DNA from 3 places in the Mesorhizobium sp. C089B genome. Region 1 is predicted to be linked to each of the others. Evidence: predicted binding sites of a transcription regulator. Region 1 holds the regulator's gene; each other region holds the start of a gene.
What was found. Region 1 encodes LexA, which represses DNA repair genes until DNA is damaged. Its sites were predicted from a motif close to TGTTCNNNNTGTGTTCNG; they were not measured.

Region 1 (8,008 bases):
ACAGGCAGGCGATGCCGGCGGCGATGCAGGCGAACGGATTGGCGCCCGACGAGCCTGCAAGCCGCACGGTCGAGGTCGAGGCGTTCTGCTCGTGGTCGGCATGCAGGATGAAGATGCGCTCCATGGCGCGCGCCAGCACCGGATTGATCTTGTATTCCTCGCACGGAACCGCAAAGCACATATGCAGGAAGTTGGCGGCGAAGTTCAGCTCGTTCTTCGGGTAAATGAAGGGCTGGCCGATATGGTATTTGTAGGCCATGGCCGCAATCGTCGGCATCTTGGCAATCAGCCGCATCGAGGCGACCATGCGCTGATACGGGTCCGAAATATCGGTGGAGTCGTGATAGAAGGCCGACAGCGCGCCGACCACGCCGCACATTACAGCCATCGGATGCGCGTCGCGGCGGAAGCCGGTGAAGAAGCGCGACATCTGCTCGTGCACCATGGTGTGGCGCGTCACCCGGTAGTCGAAATCGTCCTTCTGTGCCTTGGTCGGCAGTTCGCCGTAGAGCAGGAGGTAGCAGACTTCGAGGAAGTCGCCATGCTCGGCCAGCTGGTCGATGGGATAGCCGCGGTGAAGCAGGATGCCGGCATCGCCGTCGATGAAGGTTATCGCCGACTCGCAGCTCGCCGTCGAAGTGAAGCCGGGATCGTAGGTGAAGGCGCCGGTGGTGTTGTAGAGCGCACCGATGTCGATGACGTCGGGCCCGACCGACCCGCTTCGCACCTTGAATTCATGCGTCTTGCCGGCCAGTTCGAGCGTGGCAGTCGACGGGTGCGTCGTCTTGCTGCCGGTTTCCAGTCTTGTCGCAGCTTCGCTCATTCTCAAACTCCTTCATGTTCCTCATGCCGGCAAGGCAATTCCTGCAAACGACACGTCGAAATCACCGGAATGCGCGAACTCGCCACCGCATTTTGGGAGGTGCGTGCCTGATTGGGCCAAGGCCTAATGTTGCACTGCGAAACCCGCCTTTCAATGCCAATCTTTTTGGGCCAGCTCGCTCCTAATCGATTTGATCCGCAATCCGCGCCAGGCTTTCCTCGCGGCCAAGCACGGCAAGCACGTCGAACACGCCGGGCGAGGTGCTACGGCCGGTAAGGGCCGCCCGGAGCGGTTGGGCCACGGCGCCGAGCTTGTGGCCGCCGGCCGCTGCGAACTCGCGCACCGCGGCTTCAGCCGCGGCAGCCGACCAATCGCCCGAAACAGTCTGCAAAGCGGCATGTGCGCCGCGCAGGATCGCGCGCGCGTCGGCACTGAGCAGTGCTGCCGCCTTCTCGTCGATCGGCAGCGGCCGCTCGACGAACAGGAAGGCCGCGCCATCGGCCAGTTCCACCAGCGTCTTGGCGCGCTCTTTCAGGCCCGGCAAGGCGGCCAGCAGCTGCGCCTTCCTGGCGTCGTCGAGACGGGCGGCGATAGCAGATCCGCCTTCGAGGTATGGCAGAGTGGCGACGAAAATCTCGAACAGCTCGGTATCGGCCATCTTGCGCATATGCGCGCCGTTGATTGACTCGAGCTTGGCGAAGTCGAAGCGCGCCGCACCCTTGTTGACATCGCCGATGTCGAACCACGAAATCATGTCCTTGATCGACATGATCTCGTCGTCGCCATGGCTCCAGCCGAGCCGCGCCAGATAGTTGAGCAGTGCCTCGGGCAGATAGCCCATGGCGCGATAAGCCTCGACACCGAGTGCGCCGTGCCGCTTCGACAGCTTGGCGCCGTCGGCGCCGTGGATCAGCGGGATATGCGACATCGACGGGACGTCCCAGCCCATGGCGTTGTAGATCACCGTCTGGCGCGCGGCGTTGGTCAGATGGTCGTCGCCACGGATGATGTGGGTGACGCCCATGTCATGGTCGTCGACGACGACGGCATGCATGTAGGTCGGATTGCCGTCCGAGCGCAGGATGATGAAATCGTCGAGGTCCTTGTTGGGGAAGCGCACCTCGCCCTGGACACGGTCGTGCACCACGGTTTCGCCCTCGGTCGGCGCCTTGATGCGGATGGCGCCCTTGACGCCGGGAGGCGCCTCCGAGGGGGCACGATCGCGCCACGCGCCATTGTAGCGCGGCGGCAAGCCCTTGGCGCGTGCGGCCTCGCGCATCGCCTCGAGCTCGGCAGGGGTCTCGTAGCTGTAATAGGCCTTGCCCAGGCGCACCAGCTCCTCGGCCACCTCACGGTGGCGTGGCGCGCGCTCGAACTGCGATATGGCCTCACCGTCCCAGGAAAGGCCGAGCCAGGTCAGCCCATCCAGAATGGCCTGTGTCGCCGCCTCGTTGAAGCGTTCGCGGTCGGTGTCCTCGATGCGCAGCACCATCGTGCCGCCGGTGTGCTTGGCGTACAGCCAGTTGAACAGTGCGGTGCGCGCGCCGCCTATATGCAGATAGCCGGTGGGCGAGGGGGCAAAACGGGTGACGACCGTGTCGGACATGGAACTCTCGGGAACCTTGGAAAGCGGGGCGTGATCGCGCGGGCTTTCGCGCTTTGCGCGTTCATGTAGCATAGGAGGTCTGGGGCGCAAGGGGCAGACCCGATGGCTGGATGAGGCCGGGGCACGTCGCCAATTATCGGTTGCGTCAACGGGCGCCGGAGCCTTGTAGCACAAAATCTGTTCGCACCTCCGCGCAACCTCATTTGGCAGCAGCGTCAATGTCTGGGTTTCATTCGGCTGCAGCGTCCGTCACAGTGCCTGGAACATCGCTGCGACGGTGGTAGCCTCCTCTGACGAGCGGACATTTCTTCACGGAGGCGGCACTGCCCGACTACAACGCCGCCGTGACAGCGTTGGCTTGGTCACGCATATTGACCTTTCTGCAATCATTATCGTGAACACCGCAACTGTGTGCAGTCCGGTCTCGCCACTAAGGAAGCATGATTGAAAGAAGGACTACCGATGACCAGAAACGCTGACCATACGGAGGGTGATCCGTTCTACCATGGCACCCGGGCGGATTTGAAACCCGGGGATCTGCTGAGCGTCGGCCACCCTTCCAATTTCAGAGGTAAACCACTGTCATGGATCTATTTCACCCAGACACTGGAAGCCGCCATCTGGGGAGCAGAGCTTGCAACGGGTGACGGTCGTCGAAGGATTTACATCGTAAAGCCGACGGGGTTTTTCATGGATGACCCTAACCTGACCGATAAAAAATTTCCCGGCAATCCGACGAAATCCTACCGCTCCCGTGATCCGTTACTCATCCTGGGGGAGCTCGCTGAATGGCAGGGTCATACACCCGAACAATTGAAGGCAATGCACGATGGGCTTGCTCGCCTGAGGGCGGAGGGCCGGGATATGATTGAGGATTGAGCGTCCTTGGCGAGTGATGGTCAATTCCGGCGCGGTGGACGCGACCGCACGGACTTTCGCGCTTTGCGCGTTCATGTAGCATAGGAGGTCTGGGGCGCAAGGGGCAGACCCGATGGCTGGACGTGGCCGGGGCACGAAGGAAGGCGAAGGCGCCGAGGCAAGCGTCAGCGAACGCTCGCTGTTTGCCGATAGTCCCTATGCCGAGCCGCTGCCCCTCGCGCTGCCGGAGCCGCATCCCGGCGTCGCGCCTGCGCTGCCCGGTCACGCCTTGCCGGCGCAAGCCACAGCGCCCGGATCTATCGCCCGTCTGCGCAGACGGCTTCGCCGTCCGTCATGGCCCGCGCTCCGCCGCAGCCTTGCCGTGGCCGCCAACACGGAGCTCGACCGGGGCGTCGCCTTCCTGCTGGTGCCGGTTTTCCTGGCGGCCGGCGTCATCATTTATTTCTCGCTGGCCGGCGAGCCCGGCTTTGCGCAGCCAATCGCCATTGTGGTGCTGGCGACATGTTGCGCTGTCGCCACGCGACCTCGGCCGAGGACGCATCTGTTCTGCATGGCCGCGATGCTGTGCGCGCTCGGCGTCGTCGCCGCCAAGGTCGAGACCTGGCGCGCCGGAACGCAGATGCTCGGCTCCGAGATCCAGACACGGCTGACCGGCCGCGTCGTCAGTCTCGAACAGATGGAGAGCGGGCGCATCAGGCTGACGCTCGACGTGGTTTCGACCGCTTACCCCAAGCTGCGCTACGCCCCGGAGCGGGTCAGGCTCTCGGCGCGGACCGTTCCCGCCGATATGACCGCCGGCTCCCTGATCACCGGCTATGCCAGGCTGTTGCCGCCGACCGGTCCGGTGCGGCCGGAGAGCTACGATTTCTCCTTCGACAGCTATTTCACCGGCATCGGCGGCAGCGGCTTCTTTCTCGGCAATCCGAAAACCATTGCTACGCAGGGACCGCCGCCGCTGACCGCACGGCTCTCCTCGGCAATCGAGAACGCGCGCGAAAACATTGCCGACCATATCAGGGGCAAGATCGGCGGCGCCGAAGGCGAGATTGCCGCGGCGTTGATTGTCGGCGTGCGCGCCGGCATCCCGGACGAGGTCAACGAAGCGATGCGGCGCACCGGCATCTACCACATCATCTCCATCTCCGGCCTGCACATGGCGCTGGTTGCCGGCACCATCATGGCGTTGCTGCGTGGCGCCTTTGCGCTGTTTCCCGATTTCTCTTCGCGCCGCCCAGTCAAGAAATATGCAGCAGTGGCAGCACTCGTCTCCATCGCCGCCTATCTCGTTATTTCAGGCGTCGTGGTTGCCGCCGAGCGCAGCTTCATCATGCTGGCGGTCATGCTTGTCGCCGTGCTGTTTGATCGCGCCGCACTCACCATGCGCAATCTGGCGATCTCCGCCATCGCCGTCATCCTGGTGTCGCCGCACGAGGTGGTCGGTCCCAGCTTCCAGATGTCGTTTGCCGCCACCGCCGCCCTTGTCGGCGCCTATGCCGGCTGGGCCGATTACCGCGCCGACAAGGTGAGAACGCCGCTGGCAAAGCGCTCCTTCGTCGGCTTCCTGTCGCGAAAATTCGCGCTGGCCATGGGCGGCCTCGCCATGACCTCGATCATCGCCGGCAGTGCAACCTTGCTGTTCGCCATCTGGCATTTTCAGCGTGTGTCGCCGCTCAGCCTGATCGCCAATCTGGCCGTGATGCCGATTGTTTCGTTGATCGTCATGCCCTTTGCCGTGCTCAGCGCACTGGCGATGCCGTTCGGCGCCGACGGGCCGTTCCTCTATGTGATGGGCAAGGGTCTGATGGCGATGATCGCTATATCGGCCTGGATTTCCGAGCGCTCGCCGGTCGACGCCGTCGGGCTGATCTCCATCCGCTCGGTGCTGTTGGTGGCGGTCGCCCTCGTCATCGCCACCATGGCCACCACCTGGCTCAGGCTGGCGGCCGTGCCTTTCGCGCTGGCCGGCCTGTTGACGGTGCCGCAGGTGCTTACGCCCGACGTGCTCATATCCGAGGACGCACATCTGGTGGCCATGCCGATAGGTGGCGGCGAACTCGCCCTCAACCGCGAACGCTCCAACGAATTCACCACGGACAATTGGAAACGGGCGCTGCGGGCCGAAACCATTATCCCGCCCGAGATTTTCGAGGCAACAGATACGCGGTTCGATCTCGATCCGCTCGATCTGCCGCCCGGGTCGCCCTTCTATTGCATGGGCGATCTCTGTATCGCCCGACACCCTTCCGGAGCCATTGTAGCCCTTGCCAAAGACCGCAAGACGGCGCGGCCGGCCTGTGCCTTCGCTAGCCTGATCGTCATCGATGACGCCACGGCCTACAATCCGTGCCGCGACCCGCTGGTGCTGGTCGTGACGAAGAAACAGCTGGCCCGCGACGGCAGCGCCGCCGTCTTCTTCGATCCGCAATCGGCAGCTGCAGCGCCAACCATCCGCTTCGCCGTCGACAAGCCGTATCGCCCCTGGCACGAGCAGCGCCGCTTCTCCCGCGAAGCGCGCGGCCTGCCGCCTTACAACCAGCGTGAAAAGTACAAACCCAAGCCGGCTCAGTAGCGCCGGATCAATCCGACAAGCTTGCCCTGCACCTTCACCCTGTCCGGTCCAAAAATGCGGGTCTCGTAGGCCGGGTTGGCGGCTTCCAGGGCGATCGAGGCGCCCTTGCGGCGGAAGCGTTTCAGGGTCGCTTCCTCATCGTCGACCAACGCCACCACGATCTCGCCGGGGCTGGCTGTGTCGGCATTGCGGATGATGACCGTGTCGCCATCGAAAATGCCGGCCTCGATCATCGAATCGCCCTTGACCTCGAGCGCGTAGTGTTCACCGCCCATGATCATGTCAGGCGGCACCGAGATCGAATGGGTCTGATGCTGGATGGCGTCGATCGGCACACCGGCAGCAATGCGTCCCATCACCGGGATCGACACCGCCGAAACGGCGTCGTCATTGCCGGCCGACATCGAACGCGACGGCGAGCCCGGCTTGATCTGGCGGCCGATACCGCCTTGGCCCATCGCGCCTTGTCCCTGGCCGCCTTGCCCTTGGCCGGTTTGACCAAGACTGCCCTGAATGACGCTCGGCGAAAACTTCCTCGCCGCATTGAGGCCTGGTGCGATCGAGTCGGGCAGCCGCAGCACTTCCAGCGCGCGCGCCCGGTTCGGCAGCCGGCGAATGAAACCGCGCTCCTCAAGCGCCGTGATCAGGCGGTGGATGCCGGACTTGGAGGCGAGGTCAAGCGCTTCCTTCATCTCATCGAAGGACGGCGGGATTCCGCTCTCCTTCAGGCGTTCATGGATGAACATCAGAAGCTCATGTTGTTTGCGCGTCAGCATCGCGGCCCCCAGGGGTTCTGAAACCAGAATCAGAAAAAACAAACCCAGAACAAACACTATCTGTTCCAGTTGTGTTCCGCAACCTTTTAAAGTTTAATGAATGTGTTGACGTTTTGTTCAGCGTGACGTTCGGCACCGCGAGCGGCGCTCGTAGTCGTTGGCCGGCAACGGGGTGAAACGAAGACAAAGTGCCCTGCGTCGTCGGCTACGATCGCCGCTTCCTTTTCGGATGGGGCTGCGCAGCATCCGCGCCGGGTTCACTCTGGGCATAGACCTGCAGCGTGTAGCCGATGTGAGCGGTCATCAGAGTTTTCGCACGTTCGACGTCGCGATCGAGGGCCGCTTCCATCAGGGCGGTATGGTGTTCGATCGCCACGGCGTCGCGCAGGGCCGCCACGGCCTTCCGGTGGCCATCCGTGCGGCCGGCGGCGGCGCGCAGCGTCGGGGCCAGACCCAGAAAGCGGTGATGGCGATGCAATTGGTCGGAAATCGTCGCATTGAAGCGCAGCAGCCAGCTGGATGTCGCGGCACTGAGCAGCGCCGCATGGAAGGCATCGTGTTTTTCGTACCACGCGTCGACCGCATCATCCGATGGATCGTCGAGAACAGACCCGCACCGTGAGAGACGATAGTGGGCGGCAACGACCGCGTCTTCCCACTCACGGTCGCCCTCCTCGATCGATTCCACCAGCAGGGGCAGTTCGACCACCAGCCGCGCACGCGCCAAATCCTCGAGCTCCGCCCGAGAGACGGGAGCGACCGCAAACCCGCGGTTGCTGATGGCGGTCACAAGCCGTTCCGCCTCCAGCCGCGACAGCGCCTCGCGCAACGGCGTCCAGCCGATGCCGTAGGTGTTGCGCAGCGTGCTCAGCTTCAACGGCGCGGCAGGCGCCAGCCGGGTCGCAAGAATATCGCGCCTGAGCAGGCGATAGGCCGCTTCCGTCTTCGAGGTCTGCTCGTCATCCAGCATCGTGATCCATCAGATATAAACGCTCGGCGGATCATTATATATCAAAGCCTTTCAATGGGTGAATTATATATAATGTTTGACAGTTCAAGGGCGACCACTCAAGATCGCCGGCATGTTTGGGCGGCAGGCTCCGCCGCGCGCGTTTGTCCATGGAGGGGCGCCGGATCATGAGCACGACACCCGATCTCGCTACAATCGAAGCAATGGATGCCGCCGATCCGCTGCGCTCCATGCGCGAACTCTTTGTCTTGCCGCAAGGCGTGATTTATCTCGACGGCAATTCCCTGGGCGCCGCGTCAGCGGTCGTCTTCAGCGAACTGCAGCAGGCCGCCACGCAGGAATGGGCGCAGGACCTCATTCGCGCCTGGAACACGGCTGGCTGGTT
Region 2 (8,008 bases), 3.2 Mb from region 1:
CAACTCGCCAGAGGCCGATGCGCCAGATCTGGATGACCAGCGCTTTTCACGCAATGAAGTGCACCTGATCGCCTCGGCTGGCGTGTCGCTGGAAGCGGCAGCCGCTGAGGCAAAACGGCAGGGCATCGAAGCCGTCATCCTCTCCGATTCCATCGAGGGCGAGGCGCGCGAGGTCGGTGGCGTGCATGCAGCCATTGCGCGCGAAGTGGCGACGCGCAACCGGCCGTTCAAAAAGCCGGTGCTGATCCTGTCCGGCGGCGAGACGACCGTGACCTTGCGGGCCCCTGTTGACGGAAAAAGGGGCAAGGGCGGCCGCAACTCCGAATTCCTGCTCGCCTTTGCCATCGGCATCAGCGGCGCGGAAGGTATTCATGCACTGGCCGCCGATACCGACGGCATCGATGGCTCGGAAGACAATGCCGGCGCCTTTGCCGATGGCTCGACTGTCTCGCGCATGCGTGCCGCCGGCATCGACGCCAAGGCGATGCTGGCCGGCAACAATGCCTGGACGGCGTTCAACGCGATCGGCGATCTGTTCGTGCCGGGGCCGACGGGTACGAATGTGAACGATCTGAGGGCAATCCTAATCAGTTAATCTGGCCGTGGCGGCCGAAGTTTTCCAACGTTGGATTCACGACCGTGAAGCCACCCAGCTCCGTCATCCCTGGGCGAAGCAGGAGCGAAGCTCCGTCGCGAAGACCCCTGGGATCCATTCCGTGATGTTAGCCGTCGAGCGCAACGGCATAATTCTGCACCGTAGCAGCGTGCAAACGTCGCGGCATGGATCCTCGGGTCTGCGCTGCGTCGCTTCACTCCTTGCTCCGCCCGCGGATGACGATGTCGCTGAGGCTTTCGCTCATCTCACGACCCCATCAGCCGCTTCACCTCTTTCATATCCTTTAGGAACCGCTCGCGCTCAGCCTCCTTGTCCGTCGGCTCGTGAATGCGCAGGATAAAGGAGGGGTGGATGGTGATGAACACGCGCAAGCCATCCTCGCGTTCGATCAACTGGCCGCGCATTTTCGTCACGGCAATGGCCTTGCCCAGCAGCGACAACGCCGCCGTTGCCCCAAGCGCCACGGCGAGGTCCGGCTTGATCAGCTCAAGCTCCCGGCCGATCCACCAGCGGCAGGCCTGGACTTCGCCGGCATTTGGCTTCGAATGGATGCGGCGCTTGCCGCGCGGCTCGAACTTGAAATGCTTGACGGCGTTGGTGACGTAGACTTTTTGCCGGTCGACGCCTGCGTCATCGAGAATTGCATCGAACACTTTGCCCGCTGGCCCGACAAAAGGTTTGCCGGCGAGATCTTCCTGATCGCCCGGTTGTTCGCCGACGAAGACCACTTTGGCATCATCCGGCCCCTCGCCGAACACGGTCTGTGTCGCGTCGCGCCACAACGGGCAGCGGCGGCAGCCTTTCGCGGCTTCGCGTAGCTCGGAAATGGTGTTGGCGTCATCGTCCGGCGCCTCGGCCGGCTCGCGCTTCGGCCAATGTTTCGCCTGCAGCTTGGCGTGGTGCGGCGCCGGCGTTGTCGGCAGTCTGGCAATCATATCCCTGGCGGCCTCGTCCGCTCCTGCGATCAGATCTGGAATGAGCGAGGCCTCGGGAAGGTTCCGCCAATATTTCTTCGGCATCTCCTTCTGCATCGCCTTCACCTTGAGCCGCGCCGGGTTGAAGATGTTTTCGAAATAGGTCAGCCACAACGCCTCGGTGTCGTCCTGATCGGGTGCATCGCCCTTGGCCGCACCCGGCCCGATCGCCAGCCTTTCGCCGTTCCAGTCGGCGGAGGCATAGGGCGTCAGGATGGTCCAGCGCATGCCGGTGAACCGCCGGACGAAGAAATCCGCGTTGCGCTCGACAATGAAATGCTCCGGCTCGAACCAGGCGACGTAGCGCTCGTTCTCGCCGTCGCCGATCTTCCGGAAGCGTACGAAGGCATGCATCTTATGGCTGTCGCGCCGCACCGCCTTTTCCATGGCTTCGAGCCGCCTGGTGTCGGGATCGGATGCGATCGCCAGCAGTTTCGGCTCGGTGCGCAGGCGCCAAAGCATCCAGTAGAGAAAGGCAAACCGGCCGGGGTCGGAGTGGCAGAAGGCCGTTTCGGCATGGGCGATGAACTCGCGCGGGACGGTAAGCTGCGCGCCCTCTGGCACCGCCGGCAAGGCATCTTGAGTATCATTGGCGTCGGACCCGACACCCCAACTAATATCCTCAGGTCGGACCTCATTCAGCGCCAGACGCCGTGCCGCATCGCGCCAACCGGCGAAATCGGTCTGGCTCGCTAGCCGGACAGTGTATCGGGCAAGGTCGAGCTGGGCCGGCTGCATGGTCAAAACAGAGACAGTTGTTCGCAGGACTTTACGATCGTGTCGCGCAAGCCGGTCTTGTCCGTTAGTCCACCCGGCGACCAGCCTTCGGCGATGATGAAGGGCCTCAGCTTGGCGATCGAATGGCAGATCCGTCCGACATCTTCCAGCCGCATGTGTCGGTGGCGGCGGGTTTCAAGGATCTTCGCCACCACCTTGGTGCCCAGACCCGGAACCCGCAGCAGCGCTTCCCGATCGGCGCGGTTGATGTCGACGGGAAACCTCGCCCGATTGCGCAAAGCCCAGGCGAGCTTGGGGTCAATGGCGAGATCGAGCATGCCGTCGCTGCTGCCGGCGAGGATTTCCGGCTGCGAAAAGCCGTAGAAGCGCATCAGCCAGTCGGCCTGATAGAGCCGGTGCTCGCGCATCAGCGGCGGTTTCTGCAGCGGCAGCGACGATGACGAATCCGGGATCGGGCTGAAGGCGGAGTAATAGACGCGCCGCAGATGGTAGCTGCCATAGAGCCGCGCACTGGTGTGCAAGATGCCGTCGTCGGATGTCTTGTCGGCGCCGACGATCATCTGCGTCGACTGACCTCCGGGCGCAAAGCGTTCGCGCTTCTTGGTCCTCAGCGTCGGCTCGGCTTTTTCCTCCATCTTCCGGCGCAGGTTCGCCATGGAAAGGCGGATCGTTTCCGGCTTCTTCTCCGGCGCCAGTTTCTTGACGCCCTCATCGGTCGGCAGTTCGACGTTGATAGACAGCCGGTCGGCGTAGAGCCCGGCCTGCTCGACCAGTTCGGCCGAGCTTTCCGGAATGGTCTTCAGATGAATATAGCCGGAGAATTTTTCGTCCAGCCGCAGCCGCCGCGCCACCTCCACCATCTCGGCCATGGTCTCGTCGGGCGAACGGATGACGCCGGAGGACAGGAAGAGGCCCTCGATGTAGTTGCGCCGGTAGAAATCCATGGTCAGCTTCACCACCTCGTCGATGCTAAAGCGGGCGCGGCGCACATTCGATGACGAGCGGTTGATGCAGTAGCTGCAATCGTAAATGCAGAAATTGGTGAGCAGGATTTTCAGGAGCGAAATGCAGCGGCCATCCGGCGCGTAGGAATGGCAGATGCCCATGCCTTCTGTGGAGCCGATACCGCCGGATTGGAGCGAATCCTTCTTCGCCCAGCCGGACGAGGCGCAGGAAGCATCGTATTTGGCGGCGTCAGACAGGATTGCCAGCTTTTCACGGACGGTAGGTGCGCTCATCCGTTCATGATATGTTCTTGAAGGCTGCAGCGCCACCTCATTTGATGCAGGCGGCGAAAAAGTAATCGCCGCCTGATCGTCGGGCTAGCAGGACGACTGCCCGAGTTCCAGGCGGTCTCTCAGACCTCATGGAGGTAGAGGTGGTAATCCAGCTCGCTGACGGTGCGGGCGACGCGCAGATACTCCGACTGCTTGATCGCCACGAAGGTGCGATGCAGATCCTCGCCAAGCGCCTCTTTCAGGAAGCTCGATGCCCGCGCCGCCTCGATCGCAGCGCGCCAGTCGACCGGCATGGTCGTGCGCGTGATGGCGGCTTCATAGCCATTCCCAGTGGTTTCGGGGCCGGGGTCGAGGCCTTCATCCAGACCCTTGATGATGCCGGCCAGCACCGTTGCCGCGATCAGGTAGGGATTGGCGTCGACACCCGACGGCCGGTGCTCGATGCGCCGGTTCTTGGCGTCGCCCGCCGGGATGCGCAGCGCCACCGAACGGTTGTTGACGCCCCAGGTCGGCGCCACCGGCGCATAGGACTGCGAGACGAAGCGCCGCCAGGAATTGGCGTGCGGCGCAAACACCAGCATCGATTCGGCCATGGTCTGGATCAGCCCGCCGAGCCCCTGCAGCAGCGGCAGCGACCAGCTTTCGCCGCCAGCCTCGGCAAAAACGTTACGGCCGTTCTTGTCCTGCAACGAAACATGGAAATGCATGCCGGAGCCGGCGTATTTTTCGATCGGCTTGGCCATGAAGCAGGCGGTGACACCATGGCGGCGCGCCTGCGCCCGCACCAGCCGCTTCAACATGACGAGGTCGTCGGCCGCCCGCATGACATCCTTGCGATAGTTCAGCGTCAGCTCGTACTGGCCGGGCGCGTATTCGGAAATCACCGTTTCGGCCGGAATGCCTTGCGCCTTAGCCGCGGCATAGATGTCGGAAAACAGCGGCTCCATGCCGTGCAGATGGTCGACGGAATAGACTTCCGTCTTGGCCGAGCGGCGGCCGTCGAGCACGGCGTCCGCTGGCTTTGCCTTGCCGTCGGCGTCACGCTCATTGGCAAGCAGGAAAAATTCGAGTTCGAAGGCGCCGGCGGGATAGAGGCCCTTGGCCGCCAATATGTCGACCTGCCTGGCCAGCGCCAGCCGTGGGTCCGACGACATAGGCTGTCCCTCGAGATGGTACATCGCCATCAGCAACTGGCCGCGCGGCGGGTTCGTGCCGTAAAGCGGCACCAGCGTGCCGGGGATCGGCCATGCCCTGAGATCGCCGTCTCCAGTCGTCCAGATCAGCCCGGTTTCGTGCACATCCTCGCCGGTGATGTCGAGGCCGAGGATCGAGATCGGCATGTGGCGGCCGCCCTCGAAGATGCTTTTCAGCTCATGCCGGCGCACGATCTTGCCGCGGCCGACGCCGTTGGCGTCGGTCAAGACGATATCGAAGGCTTCGATTTCGGGATGGGCGTCGAGAAAGGCTTGCGCCTCGACGGGCGTCGAGCCCGAAGGTGAAGTCATGATTAGTGTACTCGAGTTTGGCTTGGCAGCTTGTCTCATGCCGTCAGCCTTGCCGCAACCGTGGCGAAGGCGGTGATCAGCCGGTTGACCTGGGCGCCGGTGGTGGCCGGTGAGATCAGCATCATGTTGTGAAAGGGCGCGATCAGCACGCCCTGGTTGACCAGCGCGACATGGATAGCCGCCTCAAGCTCCGGCGCATGGGCAGTCTCGGCTTCGGCGCCGTTCCTGAGCGGGCCAGGGGCGCAGATGAACTCGACGCGGGCGCCGACGCGGGCGACATGCCAGGGCAGATTGTAGCGATCGATGACGCCGGTCAGCCCGGCATCGAGCCGCAGGGCGAGGCGATCCATCCGGGCATAATTCTCCTGCGTCATCACCTCTTCGAGCGTTGCGCGCATGGCTGCGAACTGCAGCGGGTTCGCCGACAGCGTCGTGCCCATGCCGGAATAGCCCGGCTCCTTGGTTCGATTGTAGTCGGCATAGCGCGAGGCGACCTCGTCGCTCATGCCCCACACGCTTGCCGGCACGCCGCCGGCGATCGGCTTGCCCAGCACGAACAGGTCGGGCTGTAGTCCGAATTTCCTGGTGTAGCCGCCGGGTCCAGTCGAAATCGTGTGCGTCTCGTCTATCAGAAGCAGCGTTCCGGCCGCGCGCGTCAGTTTGCGCAAGGCGTCGTGAAAACCCGGATCGGGCAGCACCATGCAGGAATTGGTCAGCACCGGCTCAGCAATGACGCAGGCGACATCCTTGTCCTTGAGCGCTGCTTGCAGCGCGGCGACATCGTTGAATTCAATGACCTTCGCCGTCTTGGTCAGGTCGCGAAACTCACCCGCCAGCCCCGGCCGATTCACGGGCTTGCCGTCGACCATCCGGACCATCGTCTCGTCGACCGAGCCGTGATAGCAGCCGTTGAAGACCAGTATCTTTTCGCGGCCGGTGACGGCGCGGGCGACGCGCAGCGCGAAGCGGTTGGCGTCGGTGGCGGTGGTGGCGATCTGCCAGAACGGCAGACCGAAACGCTGTATGAGCAGCGGCCCGATGGCCAGCGCATCTTCCGAAGGCAGCATATAGGTCAGGCCGCGCCCGGCCTGGCGGCGGATGGCGCGCGCCACCGGCGGCGGCGAATGGCCGAACATCGAACCGGTGTCGCCGAGGCAGAAATCGTCCAGCCTGTTGCCGTCGATATCCGTGATGGCGGCGCCCTTGGCGCTTTCGACCAGGATCGGGAATGGCGTCGGCCAGTCGTTCATCCAGTGCATCGGCACACCGCCGAAGAAGCCTGGCAGGCCGTTACCGACCTTGGCCTGCGATTTCGGCCGCGCCTTGCGGAAGGTGTTCGCCTCGCTTGTCCGCAATGCAGCGATGCGGTCACGGCTGATACCGCCAATGGACGCCTTTGAACTGTTCGTGCTGTACATGAAATCCCTCTCGGCCGGCACACTACCCAATTGGCGACGGCAACCGCAATTGGCCGTGTTGGTGCGCTGCATTGGGTCAGCAGCAAGTTCGGCAGACTTGACCTTCCGGCGCAGTCGGGCGCCAATGCGATCGGGTCTGTGGTTTGGGGAGAAAAATGCGGACGATCATCTGCGCTATTGCGCTACTCTTGTCGGCCGCTGCGGCTTCCGCATCGGGCGGCGTCTGGTGTTCCGTCGATGACAAAGCGGTGCAATTCGAGGTCGGCGCCGGGGTCACCAGAGGTATGGGCGGCCCGACCTTCAATTTTCGCGGCGATCTCGAGATACTTGGCCGGCCGGAAGGCGACAGTCTGCGCAAGACCATCTTCGAGGATTCCGACCTCACCCAGTACTGGCTGGACGACAAGGAGTTGCGGCTGAACGTCTACCACGAGCATCAGCTCGGAGATAAATTCAACTCTGTCGAACTGACGATCCTGACCAAGACCAGTGACGAGGGCGTCTATGACGGCCGGTACACGCTTGCCGTCTACGACAACGCCGCCGACACGGAACAGGACGGCAAGCCGAAAGAATTGACCGGCAAGGTGTCGTGCGGAGCCGAATAGGTCACGCCGAGATATCGATGACGCCGCAGTCGCCGGCGGCACTGCCGAAGGCGACCCGGCGCTCTTCCTTGTCCCACATCATCGCGGTGATGGCGCCCATGCCCGGGCGGCGCAACAGCACCTCTTTGGCATCGGTAAAGCGCACCGCCATGACCATGCCGTCATCATAGCCGACGGCGACGACATCCTGGCTCGGATGGCAGGCAACCGATGTCACCATGGCGTTGCCGCGCGTGCCGAGCTCCAGCGGCGCCTTGCCCATCGGGCCGTCCTTGCCCGAAAACGGCCAGACGATCGCCGCCGGCGCGCCGGAACTCGCCAGCCACTTGCCCTTCACGCTCCACGACAGGCTTTTGACCTTGCCGGGATAGCCGGTCATGCGCATGTGCTTGCCGTCGGCGAGCTTCCAACCATGCAGCGCGTTTTCCTGCATGGTGGTGACGAGGAAGGCGCCATCCGGCGAGAAGGTGACGCCGGTATGGGCGCCGGCCCATTCCAGCTCCACCGGTCTGCCCTCGGCGGCCGGGAAATGCAGCGTCGCGCCATTGTAGCGGGCGACGCCGAAGCGCATGCCCTTGGGGGAGAAGGCCAGCCCCTCGACCGAACGTGGATGGGCAAACTCTTTGGTCTTGCCGTCGGCAAAGCGCACGAACGCAGTCTTGCCTGTGGCATAGGCGATAGCGCCTTGCGGCCCGGCGGCGACGCTGGTGATCCACTTCTTGCCGGCGCTGGCGAGTTCGCTGACATTGCCGCCGGCGGCAACGGCAAAAATCTTGCCGTCCTCGCCGCCGGTGATCAGGCGGTCGTTGGCGGCGTCATGGAACGTGGAGAGCAGGCCGTCATTGGCCTGAATTGTCTTGTGGCCGTTGTCGAGCCTATGAACTGTCCCATCGGCGAGCGCAAAATGCGGC
Region 3 (8,008 bases), 3.3 Mb from region 1:
GAAACTGATCATCGACACCGCCGAGCGGCTGGAAGAGCGCGTCGCCGAGCGTTTTCCCGATGCCGGCCTACGCGGCGTCGCCGCCGAACTGGTGTCGCTATCGCGCGACCTGGCCAAGGCGGCGCAGGCGCTCGAAGCGCCGATCTGGTGGCTGCGCGGCGCCATCGTCGCCGCTGTTGCCGCCGGCGCGCTGATCTTCCTATTCGTCGGCACCATCCTGCCGCTCATCCATATCTCGCAGGCCGACGATGCGGTGCAGTCGGTGCAAGGCATCGAAGCCACGATCAACATGATGATCCTTGCCGTGCTCGGCCTGCTGGCGCTGATCCGCACCGAGGAGCGCATCAAGCGCAAGCGGGTGTTTCGCCAGCTGCATGGGTTGAGATCGCTGATCCATGTCATCGACATGCACCAGCTGACCAAGGATCCGGCAGCATTGTCCGCCAATTTCAGGCCGACCGCGCATTCGCCGGCTCGCATCACCAATGCCGCCGACCTTGCGCGCTACCTCGACTATTGCTCGGAAATGCTGTCGATCACCGGCAAGATCGCGGCGCTGTTTGCGCAGTCCGTCAATGACGATGTGGTCATCGACGGCGTCAACGACGTCGAGAACCTGGCGTCCAACCTGTCGCGCAAGATCTGGCAGAAGATCACGCTGATCGAGAACCACCCGGCGGCGCAGCCCGTGCCGGCGCCAGGCCCGGCGAGCAAAGCGCCGGCTCCGAGGCGCGCACCAAAGCTGTGACGCGGCGGGCCCACGCGCCTGTTTTCGGGCTATGCGGGCCAAGGCCCGCGGCTCGCGGCAAGTAGACTATCCAGTGACGGCTTCCGGCGTCAGCCCGGGTGAGCCGCGCTTTTCCCGCTCGGCCTGCTGCACCAGCGCGGTGACCCGCTTCAGCAGAGGCGCCGGCGTGCCGGCCTTTTCGGCGAGGCTCAGGACGGCCCCCTGCAGGTCACCGATCTCGGTCGGCCGACCGCGCTGGAGGTCGTCCCACATGGACGAGCGCGCCTGCGGGTCGATGGCGAGCATGCGGCGGGCGACCAGCCGGAACAGCCAGTCCGGCAGCCGGAGCAGCTTCGACAGCAGGCCGGGACGCAAGCCGCCGATCCGCGCCGGCGCGATATGTAACGCCTTCATCGCCGCCAGGGCCTCGTCGATCTGACCGGCCAGGATCCGCCGCCAGCGGCGGTCGGCAAGTTCGCTCGCCAGCGGCAGGCCGGACAAGGCGACAAGCGCGTTGTTGAGGTTGATCAGCAGCTTGCCCCACTGAACGGCTTTCATGTCGGGATGGGTTTCCACGCCAAGCCCTTCGACATCGAGAAGGCCGGCAAGGCCGGTCACGCCATCTTCGATCATGACCTTGCCGTCGCTGGCGCGATGCACGTGAAGCGGCAAATTGCCTATGGCCGACTGGACGACATTGAACGGCACCATGCCGGCGAGTACAGTCCGGCCACCGAGCACGGCGCGTAACCGGTCGGCATTGCCGACGCCGTTCTGCAGGCTGACCACCACGACATCGCCGCGCGCATGTCCGGCAACAAGCGACGCCATCTCCTCGGTAGCGCCGTTCTTGACCGTCACCAGCACCACGTCGGCGCTGGCGAGGGCAGCGGCGGGATCGGTGGTGACGGACTCCGGCCGGATGGATCGGTCGCGACCATCGAGATCGGTGATGCGCAGGCCACCGCCCAGCAAGGCCGTCGCTATGTCTGGCCGCGCCAAAAACACCACCTTGCGTCCGGCCAGCGCCAGGCAACCGCCGACATAGCAGCCGATGCTGCCGGCGCCGGCAATGACGATGGTCTTTTCGGCGTTGGCCATGCGATTATCTCGTGTTGGCCTGCACTATACGACAGGAAAACCATAATGTCGGCGGCAGGATCGGTCATCATCTCTGGCCGTGACAGGCCTTTCGCTTTCGACTATCGCTTTGCCCATGAAACTGCCGACCGATCCCGCCGCCAACCTCGCGACCCTCATACGCTGCGCCTCCGTAACGCCCGCCGAGGGCGGCGCGCTGGCTGCCCTGGAAGGCATGCTGAAGCCGCTCGGCTTTTCCGTCGAACGCCCTGTGTTTTCCGAAGACGGCACCCCCGACATCGAGAACCTCTACGCGCGTCGCTCCGGCAACGGGCCGCATCTGATGTTTGCCGGCCATACCGACGTGGTGCCGGCGGGCGACGAGGCGTCGTGGACGCATCCGCCCTTCGCCGCCGAGATCGCCAAGGGCGAGATGTATGGCCGCGGCGCCGTCGACATGAAGGGCGGCATCGCCTGTTTCATCGCCGCCGTGGCGCGCCATGTCGAGAAAAAGGGTGGTCCGAAAGGCTCGGTCTCGCTGCTGATTACCGGCGACGAGGAGGGGCCGGCGATCAACGGGACGACAAAACTGCTCGACTGGGCGGCGGCCAAGGGCGAGAGATGGGACGCCGCGATCGTTGGCGAGCCGACCAATCCGGACACGCTCGGCGACATGATCAAGATCGGCCGGCGTGGCTCGATGTCGGGCAGTGTCACGGTCAACGGCCGCCAGGGCCATGTCGCCTATCCATTGCTCGCCGACAATCCGGTGCGCGGCCTGATCAGCCTGGTCGACGCCTTGCTGTCGCCCGTCTTCGACAAGGGCACGAAGGATTTTCAGCCGACCAATCTGGAAGTGACCTCGATCGATGTCGGCAACCCGGCGACCAATGTTATTCCGGCCAAGGCGACAGCCACCTTCAACATCCGCTTCAACGACACATGGACTGCCGAGACGGTGCAGGCCGAGATCCATAACCGCCTCGACCAGGCGGCGAAGCGCAAGAAATACCGGACCGGCAAGACGCCGGTCGACTACGAGCTGATCTGGCGCGACCGGCCGAGCCATGTCTTCCTGACGCGCGACGACAAGCTGATCGAGACGCTGCGCGGCTCGATCAAGGCGACGGTCGGCAAGGAGCCGGCGCTGTCCACCTCGGGCGGAACCTCGGATGCGCGTTTCATCAAGGACTATTGCCCGGTGGTCGAGTTCGGCCTGGTCGGCAAGACCATGCACATGGTCGACGAGCGCGTCGCACTGGCCGACCTCGAGACGCTGACCCAAATCTACCAGCGCTTCATCGATGACTGGTTCGAGCAGGGCTGATCATGCTTTCGGTTGACGAGACCTCTTCATCGCTTAACGGCGCCTGGCGGCTGATGCTCGGGAAGGCCGACGGCTTGCGGCTGCTCGACCTGTCGGCGGACGGCTTCTGGAATTCCTTCTTCGCCATCGTCGTCGCCGCGCCGGCGATGATCGTCGGCTGGGTCGGCACGGCCAACGAGATCGGCGATCCCAATGCGTTCGCCGGCCGGCTGGGCATGTTGATTCGCCTGGCGACCGTCGACCTCGGCTCGTGGCTGCTGCCCCTGGTTGTGCTTGCCCTGGTCGCATCGCGCGCCGGCATCGGCGACCGCTTCGTCCACTATGTCGTCGCCAGCAACTGGGCGTCGGCGATCACCGCCTGGATGCTGCTGCCTTCAGCGCTGATCAGGCTTTTCCTGCCGTCCGGCAACCCGGTTGCCGAATTGGTGTGGCTGGTTCTGGTGGTGCTGTCGCTGGTACTCTCCTGGCGGATGACCAACGCCGCGATCGGAAAGGGCGCGGCTGTCGGCAGTGCCGTGTTCGCAGGCATGTTGGTGGTGTCTCTAGCCGTCTTGTTCGCCCTGGTGGCGCTGCTCGGCATCACGGTGCCGACCGCCGCTCCGGCTTAGAACTTTTCCGCATAGTCTACACCGACGAGAAAAAGCCCGTCGGGCGGCGCCACCTGGCCGCAGGCGGCGCGGTTTTTCGCAGCGAGCGCGGCCTTGAGGTCCGCGGCGGTCCAGCCGCCGTCGCCGACGCGTTTCAGCGAACCGACCATGGAGCGCACCTGGTTGTGCAGGAAAGAGCGCGCCGAGGCCCTGACTTCGATCAGGTCGCCCTGGCGGCTTACATCGAGCCGCTCCAGCGTCCGCACCGGACTGTTGGCCTGGCATTGCGTCGAGCGGAAGGTGGTAAAGTCATGTCGGCCGAGCAGGACTTTCGCCGCTTCGTGCATGGCGTCCGCATCGAGCCGCTTCGGCACCCACCAGACCTTGCCCTTTTCCATCGCTGCAGGCGCGCGCCGGTTGAGGATGCGGTAGAGATAGTGGCGTCCGGTGGCCGAGAAACGGGCGTCGAACTCATTGGGGACAACCGTGGCCTGCAGGATGGCGATGCGCGCGCCTGCCGCCTGCAGGTGCGCGTTGACGGCGTCGCGCACCTTGTCGTTTGGCCATGCCTTGGCGAGGTCGACATGCGCCACCTGGGCGGTCGCATGCACGCCGGCGTCGGTGCGGCCGGCGGCGCGTATCCGCACCGCCTCACCGCAAAATTTCTCGATCGCCTGCTCTATCGCCTGCTGCACCGAAGGCTGATCCGCCTGGTGTTGCCAGCCGGCGAAGAGGCTGCCGTCATATTCGATATCGAGACGAAAACGCGGCATACACCCTTCGTTCAGGCGGCGAGTGCGGTAAAGGCCTGGGCGTAGACCAGTTTGCCTTTTTCGGGTGCGTCACCCCAGGCCAGCGCCTGCAGCGCTTCGCCCTGATATTCGCTCTCGAACTTTTCGGCGCGCGCATGGCTGTAGCCGAAGCGGCCGTAATAGGCCGGATCGCCCAACACAACGGCGAGCGTCTCGCCGCCATCCCTGAGGCGGATATGCGCTTCGCGGATCAGCGCACCGCCAATGCCCGAGCCGTGGAACGAAGGTTCCACCGCCAACGGCGCCAGCGCCACGGCTGCGAACTGCTTGCCGCCGTTCTGGACGAACAGCCTGGAAAACAGGATGTGGCCGACCACCTGGCCGTCTTCTTCCGCCACCAGTTCGACAACGGCGTCGCCGCCGGTGACCAGAGCGTCGACCAGCCCGGCCTCCGCCTGCTGGCCGAATGCGTGTTCCTCGACCAGGCGTATGGCCTCGCGGTCCCGCGGCGTCGCGCCGCGTATCGACATCATGCTCATGAGAACTTCATTCCTTTTTCGATCTTGGCCCCGCGCAGAAACTCCTGCGCGGCAGCAGGCTTTCCGCCCGCCCGTTGAACTTCGACCAGCCTGACCGCGCCCGACCCGCAGGCGACCGTCAGCCGGTCATCGAGAATTCCTCCCGACTCGCCCATGCTTTCAGAAAGCGTGCCTTCCAAAAGCGTCGAGCGAAGCAGTTTCAGCCGTTCCGTGCGGCCGCCGATGTCGGCCTCGCACCAGGCGCCCGGGAATGGCGACAGGCCGCGAATGTGATTGTGGACCTCCGCAGCCGGGCGCGTCCAGTCCACACGTGTCTCCGACTTATCGATTTTCCTGGCGTAGGTCACCCTGTCAGCCGCCTGCAAAGTCGATGCCAGGGTATTTGTCTCCAATCGGGACAGCGCTTCCACCATCAGCGTGGCAGCAATATTCATCAAGCGGTCGTGCAGATCGCCGGCCGTCATGTCGGGCTCTATGGCGCATTTTTCAACCAGTGCCACCGGACCGGTGTCCAGGCCCTCTTCCATGCGCATCACCATCATGCCGGTTTCGACGTCGCCGGCCATAATGGCGCGCTGGATGGGAGCTGCACCACGCCAACGCGGCAAAAGCGAGGCGTGGCCGTTGAGGCAGCCGAGGCGCGGAGCCTCCAGAATACCCTTCGGCAACAGCAAACCATACGCGACGACGACCGCGACATCGGCACGCAACGCATGGAAAGCAGCTTGCTCGGCCTCGCCCTTCAGCGACAGCGGCGTGCGCACTTCGATGCCCAGCCGCTCAGCCTCGCGCTGCACCGGCGACGGTGTCAGCTCCAGCCCGCGGCGGCCCGCGGCGCGCGGCGGCTGGGTGTAGACGGCTGCTATCTCGTGCCCGGCCTCGGCAATCGCGCGCAGCACCGGCACCGAAAACTCCGGCGTGCCCATGAAGATGACGCGAAGCGGCATCTTCCCTATCCCACCAGCTTGCCCGGCGCCTTGTCCTTGGCGAGCTTCTTGAACTTCTTGACCACCATGTCGCGCTTCAGCTTCGAGATGTGGTCGATGAACAGCACACCGTTGAGATGGTCGATCTCGTGCTGCAGGCAGGTCGCCATCAGGCCTTCGGCCTCGATCTCCTGCAGCTTGCCGTCGCGGTCGAGATATTTCACGCGCACCGAGGCGGGACGCTCGACCTCGGCGTAATAGTCCGGGATCGACAGGCAGCCTTCCTCGTAGACCGAGCGAGCGTCGGCGCTTTCGAGGATTTCGGGATTGATGAAGACATGCGGCGCCGGCGGCTCGTCTTCCTTGGCGAGGTCGATGACCAGCATGCGCAGCGGCTCGCCGATCTGGATTGCGGCCAAGCCGATGCCCGGCGCATCATACATCGTCGCCAGCATGTCGTCGGCCAGTTTGCGCAAAGGCGCGTCGACACGTTCGACCGGTTTGGAAACCTGGCGCAGGATAGGATCGGGAAGGATGATGAGCGGCTTGATCGACATGGCGCCTCACCTAAAACGTCGCAGGAGAAGCGTCAACCGGTGCGAATCGGTCTCGTTCACGTTTTGATCTGTGCCAGGTCTGCGAATCGGCTATGCTGGCGGGATGAACGACCTGAGCACCATCCTTTCCGAACCCGTTGCCCGGCTTGGCGCCACGACGATCACGCTCGGCCATGCACTGGCCCTCGGCGCGCTGGTGTTTCTCGGCCTGTTCCTGGCGCTTGTCGTGGCGCTGTGGCGATCGGCCAAGGCGCGCACCATCGCCGCGGCGGAAGCCGCCGACCACGCCCGCGACGCCGAGGCGCGGATGGCCGGCATTTTGCAAAGCCAGGCCGAGATGCAGGGCCGCATGGGCGCCATCGCCGACGTGTTCGGCGCAAGGCAGGCCGAACTCAACCAGTCGATCGGCCAGCGCCTCGACGCCATGACCGGCAGGCTCGGTCAAACCATGACCGAACAGACCAAATCGACGCATGAGAGCCTCGCCAAACTGCAGGAACGGCTGGCGGTCATCGACACCGCGCAAGGCAACATTCAGTCGCTGGCCGGCCAGGTCGTGCAATTGCAGGCGATCCTGTCCAACAAGCAGACGCGCGGCGCCTTCGGCCAGTCGCGCATGGAGGCGATCGTCGCCGACGGCCTTCCGATGGGCGCCTACGAGTTCCAGGCAACACTGTCAAACGGCAGCCGTCCCGACTGCCTGGTCAGGATGCCGAACGGTGCGCCGCAGCTTGCCATCGACGCCAAGTTTCCGCTGGAAGCCTGGAACGCCATCCGCGCCGCCGATGGCGCCGAACAACAGAAGATCGCGGCCCAGGCTTTCCGCCGCGACATCGAAATTCACGTCCGCGATATCTCGGAAAAATACCTGATCCAGGGCGAGACGCAGGACACCGCCTTCATGTTCGTGCCGTCCGAATCGGTGTTCGCCGAAATCCACGAGAATTTCGACGCCGTGGTCCAGAAGGCGCACCGGGCGCGTGTCATCATCGTCTCGCCGTCGCTTTTGATGCTGTCGATCCAGGTCATCCAGGCCATCCTCAAGGACGCCCGCATGCGCGAACAGGCGCATCTGATCCAGGGCGAGGTGATCCGGCTGATGGAGGACGTCGCGCGCGTCGACGAACGCGTGCGCCGGTTGCAGACGCATTTTGGCCAGTCGGCCAAGGATATCGACGAGATACTGGTGTCGACGTCGAAGGTCACCAAGCGCGGCCAAAAGATCGAAGCGCTGGAGTTTGGCGAAAACGAAGCCGAAGTGCGCGGTGGCGGACCCGCCAAGGCCGAAGCCGGGGTGCGGGTGGCGGATTCCAAGACGGGGCAGCTCAGGCTACGTGTCGTCGAAGGCGACGATTAAAGTGCGTCGCGCTGAAACGGATTCATACGACGCGCTTTAAGTCTTTGTTTTGATGAATGTCGTTGTCCCAGAACCGCGGCTCACTTCTGGGCAACATGCATTAGACCGTAGCCACCATCACGTGCGCCTGGATCTTGGCCGCAACCTCGCCGCTGC

Region 2: a site for LexA is predicted at 3,568-3,585, ahead of NLY44_RS24680 (putative DNA modification/repair radical SAM protein). Genes of this name have one in related genera too.
Region 3: a site for LexA is predicted at 6,549-6,566, ahead of NLY44_RS23210 (DNA recombination protein RmuC). Genes of this name have one in related genera too.

What each region holds. Positions count from the first base shown of each region.
Region 1 is NZ_CP100469.1:1,404,094-1,412,101, forward strand. It holds gene gltA (citrate synthase) at 1-823, opposite strand, end outside; gene gltX (glutamate--tRNA ligase) at 1,005-2,429, opposite strand; gene arr (NAD(+)--rifampin ADP-ribosyltransferase) at 2,892-3,308, shown strand; gene NLY44_RS07090 (ComEC/Rec2 family competence protein) at 3,421-5,877, shown strand; gene lexA (transcriptional repressor LexA) at 5,871-6,653, opposite strand; gene NLY44_RS07100 (GntR family transcriptional regulator) at 6,859-7,623, opposite strand; gene kynU (kynureninase) at 7,791-8,008, shown strand, end outside.
Region 2 is NZ_CP100469.1:4,981,331-4,989,338, reverse strand. It holds gene NLY44_RS24690 (glycerate kinase type-2 family protein) at 1-595, shown strand, start outside; gene NLY44_RS24685 (UdgX family uracil-DNA binding protein) at 862-2,328, opposite strand; gene NLY44_RS24680 (putative DNA modification/repair radical SAM protein) at 2,331-3,566, opposite strand; gene NLY44_RS24675 (glutamine synthetase family protein) at 3,686-5,071, opposite strand; gene NLY44_RS24670 (aspartate aminotransferase family protein) at 5,107-6,489, opposite strand; gene NLY44_RS24665 (hypothetical protein) at 6,645-7,097, shown strand; gene NLY44_RS24660 (WD40 repeat domain-containing protein) at 7,099-8,008, opposite strand, start outside.
Region 3 is NZ_CP100469.1:4,689,405-4,697,412, reverse strand. It holds gene NLY44_RS23250 (hypothetical protein) at 1-748, shown strand, start outside; gene NLY44_RS23245 (2-dehydropantoate 2-reductase) at 815-1,828, opposite strand; gene dapE (succinyl-diaminopimelate desuccinylase) at 1,944-3,134, shown strand; gene NLY44_RS23235 (hypothetical protein) at 3,137-3,742, shown strand; gene truA (tRNA pseudouridine(38-40) synthase TruA) at 3,739-4,494, opposite strand; gene NLY44_RS23225 (GNAT family N-acetyltransferase) at 4,506-5,012, opposite strand; gene fmt (methionyl-tRNA formyltransferase) at 5,009-5,959, opposite strand; gene def (peptide deformylase) at 5,965-6,495, opposite strand; gene NLY44_RS23210 (DNA recombination protein RmuC) at 6,599-7,852, shown strand; gene NLY44_RS23205 (class I SAM-dependent methyltransferase) at 7,953-8,008, opposite strand, start outside.